2 linked regions of the Pelosinus sp. IPA-1 genome follow. The protein of the gene in region 1 interacts with the protein of each later gene in a pairwise test. Links are inferred from orthologs where the notes say so. Each region holds a gene or a part of one and is shown on either strand. Other genes may lie near its edges.

Evidence for each region. Proteins that work in one complex are often made in the same cells at the same time.
Region 2: the proteins of QSJ81_RS15480 (region 1) and QSJ81_RS01425 interact in binary tests that used the Escherichia coli proteins (3 or more experiments, as listed by UniProt). The link is inferred for Pelosinus sp. IPA-1 from one-to-one orthologs.

Annotation. Positions count from the first base shown.
Region 1 is NZ_BSVC01000006.1:117,607-126,208, reverse strand. The notes cover bases 1,888-5,832. They hold QSJ81_RS15480 (DNA polymerase III subunit alpha), read right to left. Parts: upstream 5,517-5,832; coding sequence 2,088-5,516; downstream 1,888-2,087. Other genes in these bases: QSJ81_RS15475 (ABC transporter substrate-binding protein), read left to right, coding at 5,758-5,832; QSJ81_RS15485 (YdcF family protein), read left to right, coding at 1,888-2,054. Also shown: pyk (pyruvate kinase), read right to left, coding at 1-858; QSJ81_RS15490 (putative signal transducing protein), read right to left, coding at 1,024-1,224; more of QSJ81_RS15485, read left to right, coding at 1,476-1,887; more of QSJ81_RS15475, read left to right, coding at 5,833-6,627; QSJ81_RS15470 (peptidase U32 family protein), read left to right, coding at 6,660-8,602. UniProt on the Escherichia coli protein: DNA polymerase III is a complex, multichain enzyme responsible for most of the replicative synthesis in bacteria. This DNA polymerase also exhibits 3' to 5' exonuclease activity. The alpha chain is the DNA polymerase catalytic subunit.
Region 2 is NZ_BSVC01000001.1:321,196-326,612, forward strand. What follows is about bases 2,323-5,272. They hold QSJ81_RS01425 (pyridoxal phosphate-dependent aminotransferase), read right to left. Parts: upstream 4,418-5,272; coding sequence 3,227-4,417; downstream 2,323-3,226. Other genes in these bases: QSJ81_RS01420 (MetQ/NlpA family ABC transporter substrate-binding protein), read right to left, coding at 2,323-3,096; QSJ81_RS01430 (MFS transporter), read left to right, coding at 4,765-5,272. Outside these bases: QSJ81_RS01400 (hypothetical protein), read left to right, coding at 18-215; QSJ81_RS01405 (YwbE family protein), read left to right, coding at 290-484; QSJ81_RS01410 (poly-beta-1,6-N-acetyl-D-glucosamine biosynthesis protein PgaD), read left to right, coding at 519-866; QSJ81_RS01415 (MATE family efflux transporter), read left to right, coding at 883-2,226; more of QSJ81_RS01420, read right to left, coding at 2,281-2,322; more of QSJ81_RS01430, read left to right, coding at 5,273-5,417. UniProt on the Escherichia coli protein: Shows aminotransferase activity with methionine and histidine as substrates, and to a lesser extent also with phenylalanine.

The DNA.
Region 1 (8,602 bases):
CATCATCGACTCTAACATCTGGGTCGCGGTGATAACAGGCTTACCTGCTTTATTACATTTATCGATTAAACGTTTTTGTACAATTGGAACTTCTTCTGTTGGAATCTCTACTCCCAAATCACCTCTGGCTACCATGATGCCATCAGCAACTTTTAAGATTTCATCGATATTTCTAACACCTTCTGCGTTTTCAATTTTAGCGATAATCTCCATATGGGCATTAACACTTTCCAGTAATTTACGAATTGCCAAGATATCAGCAGCCCTTTGTACAAAAGATGCCGCAATGAAATCCATATTTTGCTTAACACCAAATAAGATATCTGCCTCATCTTGTTCTGATAAAAAGGGCATATTAAGACTTACATCAGGTACTGCTACTCTTTTCCGATCACTAATATCGCCACTATTTAGCACTGTAGTAACGATTTCATCATCCTGGACAGCGTCTACACGTAAACTAATTAAGCCATCAGATAATAAAATTGTATTACCTACATTTACCTCTTGCGGTAATAAGCTGTAATTAACAGATGCCCTATCAACTGTCCCTAAGATTTCCTTTGACGTCAATGTAAATGCTTGTCCTGTTGTTAAGTGAACTTTCCCACTAGCAAACTTACCCAAACGTATTTCTGGCCCTTTAGTATCTAATAATAAGGCTACTGTTTTATTCAGTTTTTTGCTAGCAGCACGCAGCATTTCAATACGCTTACCTTGCTCTTCGTGAGATCCATGGGAAAAATTAAAACGGCTAACGTTCATACCTTCAACCAGCAAATTTTCCAAAATACCTGTTTTATCCGTACTTGGTCCTAATGTGCAAATAATTTTCGTCTTTTTTAGCACGCTGTACACTCTCCTACAATTTTTAAAACATATATTACAATGAATCCGGTACTAAGTCGCTCTTATACTCCCCTATCTTCTACAGTGGAAGTTAAGAGGAACTAGCCCCTGAATAAGGGCGAAGGCGTCTAAGATTCAAATAAAGTTATTACCTCTACCTAATCTTAGTTTTCTTTATTTTATCGCATGCTGACAAAGAACTGCATGTGCTTCATCTGCTTCTGATTCCAGTACTAATATTTCATATAAACCATCACCAACAACGGACGAAACACCGGCTTGTCTTGTATTGGCCAAAATTCCCTCTGTACATAGTAAGTTCTTCAATTTTTCAGCTTGAGCTCGATTCGTTGCAATATATATTACAGTCCACATAATTCCTCCTGCTATTATTCCCATATTTTTGAAACCATCCTACTAATCTACTCATAGTACCATGAAAATCAAATCTCTACATTGCTTTCTCCATATCGGATTTTATTCCTGCTAAATTCTTGGCGTTTTCTGCCAAAAGTAAAAATTATTCACCTATTTTCAACTAACTTTAACTACCATTGCACTAATGTAACATTTTCCCTTACAATATTATATAATAGACAATGTGATATTATCCTTGGGAGGCCAATATGAATTACTCGAAAAAGTTGCAGCGGTATATTCTATTTATAGTTCTCATAATAACTTTATCCATCGAGATCCCAATTATTGCAGTTGGTTATCTAACACAACCATCTGCCAGTGACACCATCATCATCCTGGGAGCCAAACTTATCGGGCAAGATCCTAGTCTCATGCTTAGTCTACGTCTTGATGAAGGAATTAAACTCTATAGAGAGGGTTATGCAAAAAGGATTATTGTTAGTGGCGCACAAGGGAAAGACGAAGCTATCAGCGAGGCTAGCAGCATGAAAAACTATCTAGTGAATCATGGCATCCCCTCAGAGCATATTTTTGTAGAAGATCAATCCTTTAACACAATGCAAAACTTAGCTAATTCTCATAAGATTATGCAGGAAAACAACTTAAAAACTGCCATAATTGTATCGAATGCTTCGCACATACGCCGTTCTCTCATCCTAGCCCAAAATCAAGGAATATCAGCAACTGGTGCCCCTGCACCCATGGCTGATAACCTTTATCTTACTACGAAACAATATATTCGTGAGGGAGCAGCAATCGCTGTTCTACTGCTCACTGGAAAGTAAAGAAAGGACTTGGCTATGGCCAAGTCCTTTTTGTCAGGCAACCGTTACCCGGCCTTTGCCAATAATATTTTCTAATGCCTCAATTGCTTGGGCAGTGGGCTTAATCCAAAATTGTTTTTCCGTCTTAATAACACGACGGCTGTCAATAAGATGTAAAAATACGACAGATGAACCAGGGTACATTTTAAAAACTTGTTTCAATTGTTCAAACACTTCCCCACTCTCTTGCAGCTTACTTATTTTAAGCCGTACTTCTATACTTTTCATATCACTAAGGAGTTGAATATCATCCGCAATTACTTTCGCCTTATCTTCACTCATATTTAGCCGTCCACTTACTTTTACAGGCATATCGGGCAGCAAAATTTTACTAAACTTGTCAAATATTCTTGGAAAAACGATTACTTCCATCTGTTCTGTAAAGTCCTCAAGAACCATAAAACACATCATATCCCCATTACGAGTCGTAATGCGTTTTGCATTCATAATAAGACCAGCTACTTTTACTGACTTACCATCTCCATACTCACCACTAGCAAGCTCACTTAATGGTGTAAAATGGTTCATCTTATCCCGATAAGCATCTAGAGGATGCCCTGTAACATAAAAACCAGTAATTTCTTTTTCTAAGGCTAGTATTTGATCTTTTGGAATTTCAGGAATATCTGGCAAGATAAGTTCATCTGCCTCATTGAGAGTTTCTTCACCAAAGAGTCCAATTTGCCCGCTGACTCTATCCCTTTGTCTTACCCCAGCCATATCGACAGCACGATCCAGTACAGCTAGCAATTGGGAACGTCTTGCCCCTAATGAGTCAAAAGCCCCACATTTAATCAGACTTTCAATAACACGCTTGTTAATAACCCGCATATCTACCCTTGTACATAAGTCCACTAATGATTCAAACTTTCCATCTGCATCACGGGAAGCTACCATATTTTGAATGGCATTCTCCCCTACATTTTTTACTGCGGCCAAACCAAAGCGTATCCCAGAACCATCAACACTAAAGCTGCTTTGACTCGCGTTTATATCTGGCGGCAATACAGCAATTCCCATTTGGCGACAAGTTTCAATATAAGAGCCTATTTTATCATTTGTCCCCATAACACTAGATAGCAGCGCCGCCATAAATTCCTGGGGGTAATTTGCCTTTAAATAGGCTGTTTGATATGCAACTAAGGCATAAGCCGCACTATGAGATTTATTAAAGCCATAATCCGCAAAATGGGCCATTAAGTCAAAGATTTCTCCCGCCATTTTTCCTTCAATGCCCCGCTCCATTGCGCCACGTAAAAAGTTCTCTCGCTGAGCATCTAGTACATCATGTTTCTTTTTACCCATCGCTCGCCGCAAAAGATCAGCTTGACCTAAAGTAAAACCAGCCATAACAGACGCAATCTGCATAACCTGTTCCTGGTATAGGATAACGCCAAAGGTGTCATGTAAGATAGGCTCTAGTAAAGGATGTACGTAAGTCACTTGCTTTTTACCGTTGCGGCCATTAATAAAGTCTTCCACCATGCCGCTTCCCAAAGGACCTGGCCGATATAAAGCGACTAAAGGAATTAAATCTGCAAAACATTCCGGTTTTAAGTCTTTTACTAAAGCAGTCATACCACTTGACTCTAATTGAAAGACTCCCGCCGTATCCCCACTCGTCAACATAGCACTTACTTTAGGATCATCAAAAGGGATCTTATCAATATCTATTCTGATGCCCTGACTTTCCTTCACTAACTTTATCGTATCGCCAATTACGGTTAAGGTTCTAAGGCCGAGTAAGTCCATCTTCAATAGGCCTAGCTCTTCTACTTTATCCTTATCATACTGGGTCGTCAGAAAACCTTCGGCTGAATTCTGTAGTGGCACATAATGAGTCAAAGGCTCCTTGGAAATTACGAGCCCAGCTGCATGGGTAGAAGCATGCCGGGGCAAACCTTCAACCGCCATAGCCAAATCCAAAAGTTTTCCCACCATTGCTTCGCTTTCATAAGTTGTCCGAAATTCAGAGCTAATTTCCAAGGCACGTTTTAGAGTAATGCCCAGTTCATTTGGCACCATTTTGGCAATGCGGTCGACTTCTCCATAAGGCATATTTAAAGCCCGCCCTACATCGCGAATAGCTCCCTTTGCTGCCATCGTTCCAAAGGTAATAATTTGGGCCACTTTATCAGCCCCATATCGTTCCGATACATATTCGATAACCTTACCGCGTTTCACATAACAAAAATCAATATCAATATCGGGCATGGTGACCCGTTCCGGATTTAGGAACCTTTCGAATAGCAATCCGTAGGCAATAGGATCAATATTGGTAATCCTTAGCAAATAAGATACAATACTACCGGCTGCTGACCCTCTGCCTGGTCCGACTGGAATCTCCTGCTGCCTAGCATGATTAATAAAATCCCACACAATTAAAAAGTACCCAGCAAAACCCATCTTTATAATCACGTCTAGCTCAAATGCAAGACGCTCTAGCACCTCAGGCGTGATATCGCTGTAACGTTCCGTTAATTTTTCTTTACATAACTGCTCAAGGTACTCATTTGCTGTAAGGCCTTCTGGTACGGGGAATTCAGGCAAATATAAATTCCCAAACTCCAGATTTACATTACAGCGTTCAGCAATAAGACAAGTATTTGTCAAGGCTTTTGGATGTTCTCCAAATAACTGGGACATTTCATCAAAATTCTTTAGATAAAATTCATCGCTAGAAAACTTCATCCTAGCTGTGTCATCTACCGTCTTACCCATTTGAATGCATAACAGCACATCATGACATTCCGCATCTTTTTTATTAATATAATGTAAGTCATTAGTAGCAACTAAGCCAACACCAAACTTCTCGGACATCTCTATTAAGAACTTATTTACCTTTTTTTGTTCTGGTATTCCATGATCCTGAAGTTCCAAAAAAAAGTTATCTTTGCCGAATATGGTAATATACTCTTGAATCAAAGCCTCTGCAGTTTCAATATTGCCTTTTAACAACCAAGATGGGATTTCTCCTGCAATACAGGCACTTAGACAAATAAGCCCTTTACTATAAATACTGAGTAGTTCCTTATCCACCCTTGGTTTATAATAAAAACCTTCTGTATTGGCTCGTGACACAAGCTCAATCAAATTACGATAGCCCTCGTCCGTTTCCGCCAAAAGTACTAAATGATAGTAGGCTTCTCCCTCCACCATTGTTCTTTCCTGACGAGAGCGAGGAGCCACGTACACTTCACAACCAATAATTGGCTTAATACCTTGTTTTTTTGCTTGTTTATAAAACTCTATAGCGCCATACATAGTGCCATGATCTGTAATTGCAATGGCTGGCATACCCAATTCCTTTGCCCGCTTTACTAAAGCGTTAACGCGGCTAGCACCATCTAGTAAGCTATATTCTGTATGAACATGTAAATGTACAAATGCTTTATTATTCGAATGCTGTAGTTGTTGCTCCATATATTTCACACCCTTCCGAAGACAGAAAACTAATTGTATAGAAAAGTTCCTTTTCATTATACTTTATAGTATGGAATAACGAAATAACATTCCTTACTGAAATTTACTACTTTCCCTCTTAATCTAACAATATAATATATTTTTTTCGAAATTAGGATATTTTTTCACAATCTTTCGCAGGTATTACTCATAATTTGTTGAATTTATAGTGGTTAGAAATGTTTTAAAGAGGTGTTATCAATTGTATAATATAGGCATTCTGCAACTTACACAAAACTTAGACGATGCAGTGCATGGTTTTAAATCTGAGATTGCACAACTCGGTATTCAAACTGAGTTTCATTATCTAAACGCTGACGGAAATATTGATCAACTTCCTGAACTCGCCAATCAATTGGCTGAAAAAAAAGTGGATCTTATATTTGCCTGCTCGACGCCCGCGGCTACTGCTGCTGTAAAACTTACTGCAAATATCCCTGTAGTATTTACACCTGTATTTGACCCTATCGGCGCGAACCTTGTACATAGTTTGGCAGAACCTGGCGGTAAAGCAACAGGAGTTGCCGGTATGGTTAAAGCAGATGACAAAATGCTTTTTATCAGTCGTTTACTGCCTACAGCAACAACCGTAGGCATCCTTTATCACACAAAAGATATAAATTCTATGGTTGAAGTAGCAAACTTCCGTAAAGTAGTTCATCCTACCATACGCTTAGTAGAAATTGCTATTGATAATTCTGAGGATTTATCCAATCTTCCTGATATCTTACCATCAGGATTAGACGCTTTATTTTTGCCAATTGGACGGATTGTAGAAGAAAACTTTGCTACTATTGTTTATTATACAGATACCATTGGAGTACCCATTATTGCCTCTCATACACCTAACATATCGGATGGTGCCTTAGGTGGTTTGGTAGCTAACCACTATCAACTAGGTAAGGAATGCGCAGTAAAAGCCGAAATGATTTTACATGGCAGAGAAGTAAAAACGATTCCTGTTGATATTGTAAAATCACCAGAAATTTTGTTGAATCAGTTTACTGCGGAAAATTTAGATATCAGCTTGCCGAAAGATTTGTTACAGGAAGCATCTGAAATTTTTCAATAAATCACCTTATTAAAATTGTTGGAGATGAAAAAATGCTATTAACACGAAACTCTGTTGAATTATTAGCACCTGTCGGCACATGGGATGTATTAGAAGCCGCTATTGAAGCCGGAGCAGATGCTGTATATCTAGGCGGCAAACAATTCAATATGCGCATGTTTAAAACAACCGCTAATTTTGATGATAAAATGCTGGCTAAGGCTATCGAATATGCCCATAATCACAATGTACAACTACATGTTACGGTTAACAACCTAATCAGTGACCGGGAAATTGATAAGATGCGTTCTTATCTTAGTCTGCTTGATGAACTTAAGCCAGATGCACTTATTGTACAGGATTTATCTATTTTGGAGTTGGCACGGGAAATGAAGCTAAGCGTTCCCCTGCACGCATCCATTATGATGAATACGCATAACGAACACGCTGTACGTACCTTACAAGGTTATGGAATTACTCGTGTTGTCGTAAACCGGGAAATGTCTCTCTCCCAGCTTAGCCTCTTGAAAGAGCGCACTGGCATAGAAGTCGAATATTTTATTCATGGTGATATGTGCATTTCTCACAGTGGCCAATGTATACAATCAGGTGTCGTTTTTGGACAAAGCTCTAACCGTGGTCGTTGTTTGAAACCTTGTCGCTGGCCTTATCAACTGGTGGATACAGCAACAGGGAACCCTGTCACAGACCAAGATCCTGGTCCCTACAAACTAGCCATGAAAGATATGTGCTTATACCCTAAGTTACCTGAACTCATACAAGCTGGCGTACGCTCATTCAAAATTGAAGGACGTATGCGTACTGCTGATTTTGTAAGCCGTATCGTAAAAACATATCGTAAAGCCATTGATCGTTATATTGCTGATCCAACAGGTTATACCTTAGATCAACAGGGTTGGGAAGAATTACAAAACAGTCGGTCCAGAGATTTTTCTACTTGTTATGCCTTGGGCAATCCAGGTGCCACAGCCATCGGTTATAGTGGTAAACGGGAGCCCCGTTTCTTTAGCCAAGCTGTGCGAGAAGCTGATATGACAACCGTAGTAAAGAGACCAGTACCAGTTCAAGCTCCAAAGGCTAGTGAACCATTTAAGCCTACATTAAGTGTCCGTGTTGCTGATTTATCTTCCTTGCGTGCGGCTTGCCAAAATGGGGCTAATATCATATATATTGGTGGAGAATCAGCCAAACCAGCCCTTCCCTGGACATTACAATCCATATCTGAAGCCATAGAAGAAACTATAAAATATAATGCAAAAGTTATAGTTACTACTCCTCGTATTACAATGGAACGAGAATGTGGAGAACTAGAGCAATTTTTCGCTGCTCTTAGCAAGTTAAAACCTCATGGTGTAATGGTTGGTAACCTTGGATCTTTGGCCATGGCAAGACAACTCTCTAACTTCCCAATACAAACTGATTTTTCATTTAATGTATTTAATCACATGACAACTCAACTTCTTAGAAATAATGAAGTAAAAAAAGCTACAATATCTCTTGAAGCTACCTATGAACAAGTTATTCATTTGGTAGAAAAAAGCCAACTTCCTTTAGAAATTATTGTCCACGGATCAATACCCGCAATGATTACAGACCATTCTATACCTGATGCCATTTTAAACGACCAATACGAAAAGTGTTATGACCCAGCTTTAGACACAAAACAGTATGCATTACTCGATACCGCAGGACAACAACATCCTATTATGGTAGATCAATATGGCCGAAGCAATCTTTTATTTGCTAAAGATTTATGCCTACTACCCCACCTAGTTTCCCTAACTGCTGTCCAAAATTATCGCATAGAAGGGCAATACTATACCGCTGACGTAGTAGGAGCTATTACAAGAGTTTACCGTGAGGAATTGGATAAATTAACAGCTCAACAGGAAAACTACCAATTTGATATGAATCAATTAGAAAAAATTACTGAAATAAGCCCTAGAGAACTAGGTGTCGGCAGTTTCCGTTATCG
Region 2 (5,417 bases), on another replicon or contig:
TATAAAGGGGAAGTAAAATGACAAGATCCTTTACCTTATATAGTGATCAATTAAAGAAGCTTTTGCTTCAAGTAGAACAAAATGTGCAAAAAAATCCGTTGGCCACTGACGGTATTACTATTATGATTTCAGATGGTGATCCTTGTTTAAAAGTGTTTCAAAAGGTGGGCCATGATTGGATTTATTTAGATCAAGAAGAGTTTCGTGAATGGTAAATGCCAAGAAAAAAGACCCTGTACATCTTTGATGTACGGGGTCTAAAGTTGTGCTAAAAAGAAGGAGCAATAGTATGAATGGGACAGAACGAAAAAATATTAGACCGGGTACGAAAGTGAAAATTGTGCAAAAACAAGATCAACGTACCGGGCGGTTAACGGAAGGTGTAGTAAAAGATCTTTTGACTAATAGCGCGATTCATCCTCGGGGCATAAAAGTTCGTCTAGTGAATGGTATCGTAGGTAGGGTGCAAGAGATCGTTGGTTAATGTATTCTTAGATTCATGAAGGTAGGAGAGCTATGTGGACTATATATTGGTTACCAAATCAAGAAAAGATCGAAGAAACAAAAAGAAGGCAGTTAGCAGAAAACTATTTTTTCAGGGGCTAAAATCTCTCTTTGTTCTGTTGGCGTGGGCATTTTTAGTATATTTATTCCAACCGTTTATTACTGCTGTAGTATGGTGGCAAGGATATCAGCGACTACTACTAGGGAAAGCCACTGCTGTAGCCGCCGTAGTAAAAGTATTTACGATGATAGAATATGTCGTTTGCCTCGGAGTTTTATTATTTTTGGCCATGCTTTCCTGGCAAGAGTGGAAGAAATGGCATTCTTTACACCTTGTGGAAAACGATGTAGTAAAAAAATAAATAATAGGTGTGAGATATGGAACAAACATATTCCTTAAAGGAAAAAACAAAACAGTTTACGATTATTTTAATTCCTATTTTGGTGACACAGGTTTTCATGTGTGCCATGACTTTCTTTGATACTATGATGTCAGGACATGCTAGTGCAAATGATTTGGTAGGCGTTGCCATTGGCTCAAGTATGTGGATGCCTGTTTTCACAGGGCTAAACGGAATTCTATTTGCAGTGGTTCCCATCGTTGCTCAACTTCTTGGTGGCAAACGAAAAGAGGAAATTCCCTTTGTTGTAATTCAAGCTGTATATCTAGCTGTAGCGATAGGAGTCGTTGTAATAATTGGTGGTGCCTATGCTGTCCAGCCTATTTTGAATAAGATGGAGCTTAATCCTGTAGCCTATGATATTGCGCAAAATTTTTTGAAAGCTATTTCTTTTGGTATTATACCTTTGTTTATATCGACAGTGCTTCGCTCGTTCATTGATACCTTGGGTTATACAAACATAACGATGCTAATTTCTATGGTTGCCTTACCAATTAACGTCTTATTTAACTATGTACTTATTTTTGGCAAGTTTGGTTTTCCACAGTTAGGTGGTGTAGGGGCTGGATGGGCTTCAGCAATTACTTATTGGTGCATTGTTATCATCAGTGCCTGCGTCATACAGTACCGGCAGCCGTTTAAGACCTACCATATATTTAGTCAGTTTTATCGATTCTCTCTTTCTGTATGGAAAGAACAGCTTAGAATTGGGATACCAATTGGTAGTGCTATTTTTTGTGAAACGAGTATCTTTGCAGTGATTACCCTGCTTATGAGTGAATTTAGCGAAGCCACCATTGCTGCTTATCAGGTAGCGATTAATGTTGCGGCCCTTATCTATATGATACCTTTGAGCATTTCCATGGCATTAACCATTGCCGTTGGGTTTGAAGTAGGAGGTAAAAGATACAAAGATGCTAGGCAGTATAGTTATATTGGGATTGGTATCGCATTGATTATGGCTGTGCTTGCTGCTCTAGTCTTATATTTTTGGAATGAGCAGGTAGCCTGTTTATATACAGAAGATGTAGCAATTCGTAATCTTGTACAACAATTTTTACTATATGCAGTATTTTTTCAATTGTCTGATGCAATTGCTACACCAGTACAAGGATCGTTACGAGGTTATAAAGATGTACGCATTACATTTATTATGGCGATGATTTCTTACTGGGTTGTAGGTTTGCCCCTCGGATATGTCTTAGCGCATCATTCCTGGCTAGGAGCTTTTGGTTATTGGATTGGATTGATTGTTGGTTTAGCTTTTGGCGCGATATGTCTATCAGCACGATTAGTTAGAGTACAACGTAAATATATGTAAAAAACTGCCCTTTTAACCAAGGGCAGTTTTTTACATATTACATATATTTAACTTTTACCAAGCGGCTGTTACAGAACCTTTAAAGTGCTCTTGTATAAATGCTTTTACTTCATCCGAGTGGTATGCTTTTATTAATTTTTGTACGGCTGGGTTTTCTTTATCTTTGCTACGTACGGCAATGATATTTGCATATGGGGAATTAATATCTTCAATGGCAATCGCATCTTTAGTAGGTACTAATCCAGCGGTAATTGCATAGTTGGTGTTAATGGCGGCAACATCCATGTCAGCTAAGGAACGAGGAATTTGTGCGGCGTCTAACTCCTTAATTACAATTTTCTTAGGATTTTCAACAATGTCAGTAACAGCTGCCTTAAGGCCAATTCCTGGTTTTAGTTTAATGAGGCCAAGTTTTTCTAACAATAGCAGAGCTCTTCCGCCGTTTGTAGGGTCGTTAGGAATAGCAACAACAGCGTTTACTGGTAGGTCGGCAATATTTTTTAATTTACTAGAGTAAATACCCATTGGGAAAATAACTGTATTTGCTAAGGATATGATATCGTAGTTGCGATCTTTGATAATGTTATCAAGGTAAGGTTTATGTTGAAAACTGTTAACATCGATATCACCTTGATTTAAAGCTACGTTAGGTTGAATGTAGTCATTAAATTCAACAATTTCAATTTTTAGGCCGTCTTTTTCAGCTATTTTTTTTACTTGCTCCATTACTTCTGCATGGGGGCCAGCAGTAACGCCTACTTTAAGTGGTTTTTCTATCTTTGCTGTACTTTGTTGACTGCACCCAGCAGATAAGCCTAGGATAAAGATGAGGGTTAACAAAAGGGAAATAAACTTAATTGATTTCTTCATAATGAATATACCTCCTATTTAATAATTCAATGGATTATTTTACGGAATCAGAAAGTATAACACTTTCTTAATTCCAAGTAAGAACGACAAGGCTTCCGCCTGCGTCTTAGGACTTGGCCTAAGCCAAGTCTTATCTTAATTTTTGCAATCTTTCTACTGCAGCTTCCAGTGTGGCTAATTGTTTGCAAAAGCAAAAACGTATAAAACGATGTTTGTCATTGGCATTTTCTTGATAGAAACTAGAACCTGGCACGACTGCAACGCCAACTTTTTCAGCTAAGTAGCGAGCAAAGTCGATATCGTTTTTCCAGCCGAAGGAGGCGATATCAGCCATAATGTAGTAGGCTCCATCAGGACGAATGCACTCAAAACCGATGGCAGCTAATTCTTTTAACATAAAGTCCCGGCGGTGACTATAAAAATCGACTAACTTTTCGTAATAAGTAGCAGCAAAACCCATGGCGTGAGCAGCAGCTTCTTGCAACGGTGCAGCTGCACCTACTGTTAAGAAATCATGCATTTTGCGTATGGACTGGCTTATCTCAGGAGATGCAATAACATAACCAATACGCCAACCTGTAACACTGTAGGTTTTGGATATACTATTAATAGTAATGGTTCTATCTGCCATACCAGGTAAGGTAGATAGAGGAATATGTTTGATTTCGTCATAGATGATATGTTCATATATCTCATCAGTAATCGCTAAAACATCGTATTGAATACAAAGCTTAGCAATCAAGTCTAATTCTTCTCGATTAAACACCTTACCTGTTGGGTTATTGGGAGTATTAATAATAATAGCTCTTGTGCGTTCAGAAAAAGCGGCGATTAATTCTTCTTGATTAAAGGAAAACGTTGGAGGATGTAATTGTACATATTTAGGTGTTGCACCGCAGAGTATAGCATCTGGGCCGTAATTTTCATAGAACGGCTGAAAAATAATAACTTCATCTCCAGGGTTAATCGTCGCCAAAAGCGTTGCCACCATTCCTTCTGTAGAACCGCAACACACGGTAATTTGTTTTTCTGGATCAATGTCAAGGTTGTAATCTCGTTTATTTTTCTTGGCAATGGCATCTCTTAGGGATTTGGTACCCCAAGTAATAGCATATTGATTGTGGTTTTCTAAGATTGCTTTAACAGCAGCTTCTTTGATTTCATCTGATGCAGGAAAATCCGGAAATCCTTGTGCCAAATTGATGGCTTTATGAGCAGTGGCAATACGAGACATTTCCCGAATGACTGATTCTGTAAAGCGGCTAGCTTTTTCTGAGGCGTATTTTCTTAGATCCTGGGTTGGTTGTGAATTATGGTTCATGCTACTTACTCCTTTTTCTTTACAATAAAAAATCTTCTTCATAAGATGAAGAAGATTTTATTTCAAAATAATCTTCATCTCCCAGGAATACTCCTGTTGGAATTGGCACCGTTCGCAGTATGCGGTGGTTGCCGTAGCTTCATCGGGCCAATCCCTCAGCTAACTCTTGATGAATATATGCTGTTATTGAAAATAATAGTAGCATGCGATCTAGGTCATGTCAAGTAGGTTTAAAAAGACAGATTCTTTTGTCAATTGACATGTAAACTTTACAAACGTATAATGTATTTAATGGAAAAGGGTCTCTCTTAGAAGGACTTAGATGCTTATTCCGGGAGGTAAATTTTATGAATCAGAAAAAAACCAATTTTCGATGGACCTTAGCAGGACTTATGTTTCTTATTAGTTTTGTTTCTTACATGGACAGAGTAAATTTATCCGTAGCCACTCCAAGCATTATGCAGGAATTAGGTTTTAGTAAAATGGATATGGGTTTAATACAAACCGCTTTCTTTGTCGGTTATGCATTTATGCAAATACCAGGTGGTATTATGGGAGAGTTTTGGGGACATCGTAGAGTCTTGGCTATAGCAGCTACTTGGTGGTCCATATTTACCGCATTGACGGGCGCTTGTAGTAACTTTACCTTTTTCGCTGCCACTCGTGCTATGTTTGGTTTAGGTGAAGGACCTATGGCGCCAGCTATAGGACGTTTTATTTATCGTTGGTTTAATCCTAGTGAAAAAGGACGTGCCTCTTCTTTCATGTTAAGTGGTGTATTTTTTGGACCGGTTGTTGGCCCAACTCTTACCGTAGCCTTAATGATGGCTTTTGGCTGGCGCTCTGTATTTGTGATTTTTGGTGTGTTAGGTTTAGTCATTGCCGGACTTTGGTATTGGCTCGCAAAGGATTCGCCTCGGACCAGTCCTTATGTTGATGTGGCGGAAGCTGATTATATAGAAGAAGGCCTCAGTGCGAATGCTGATAAAAAAGAATTGGC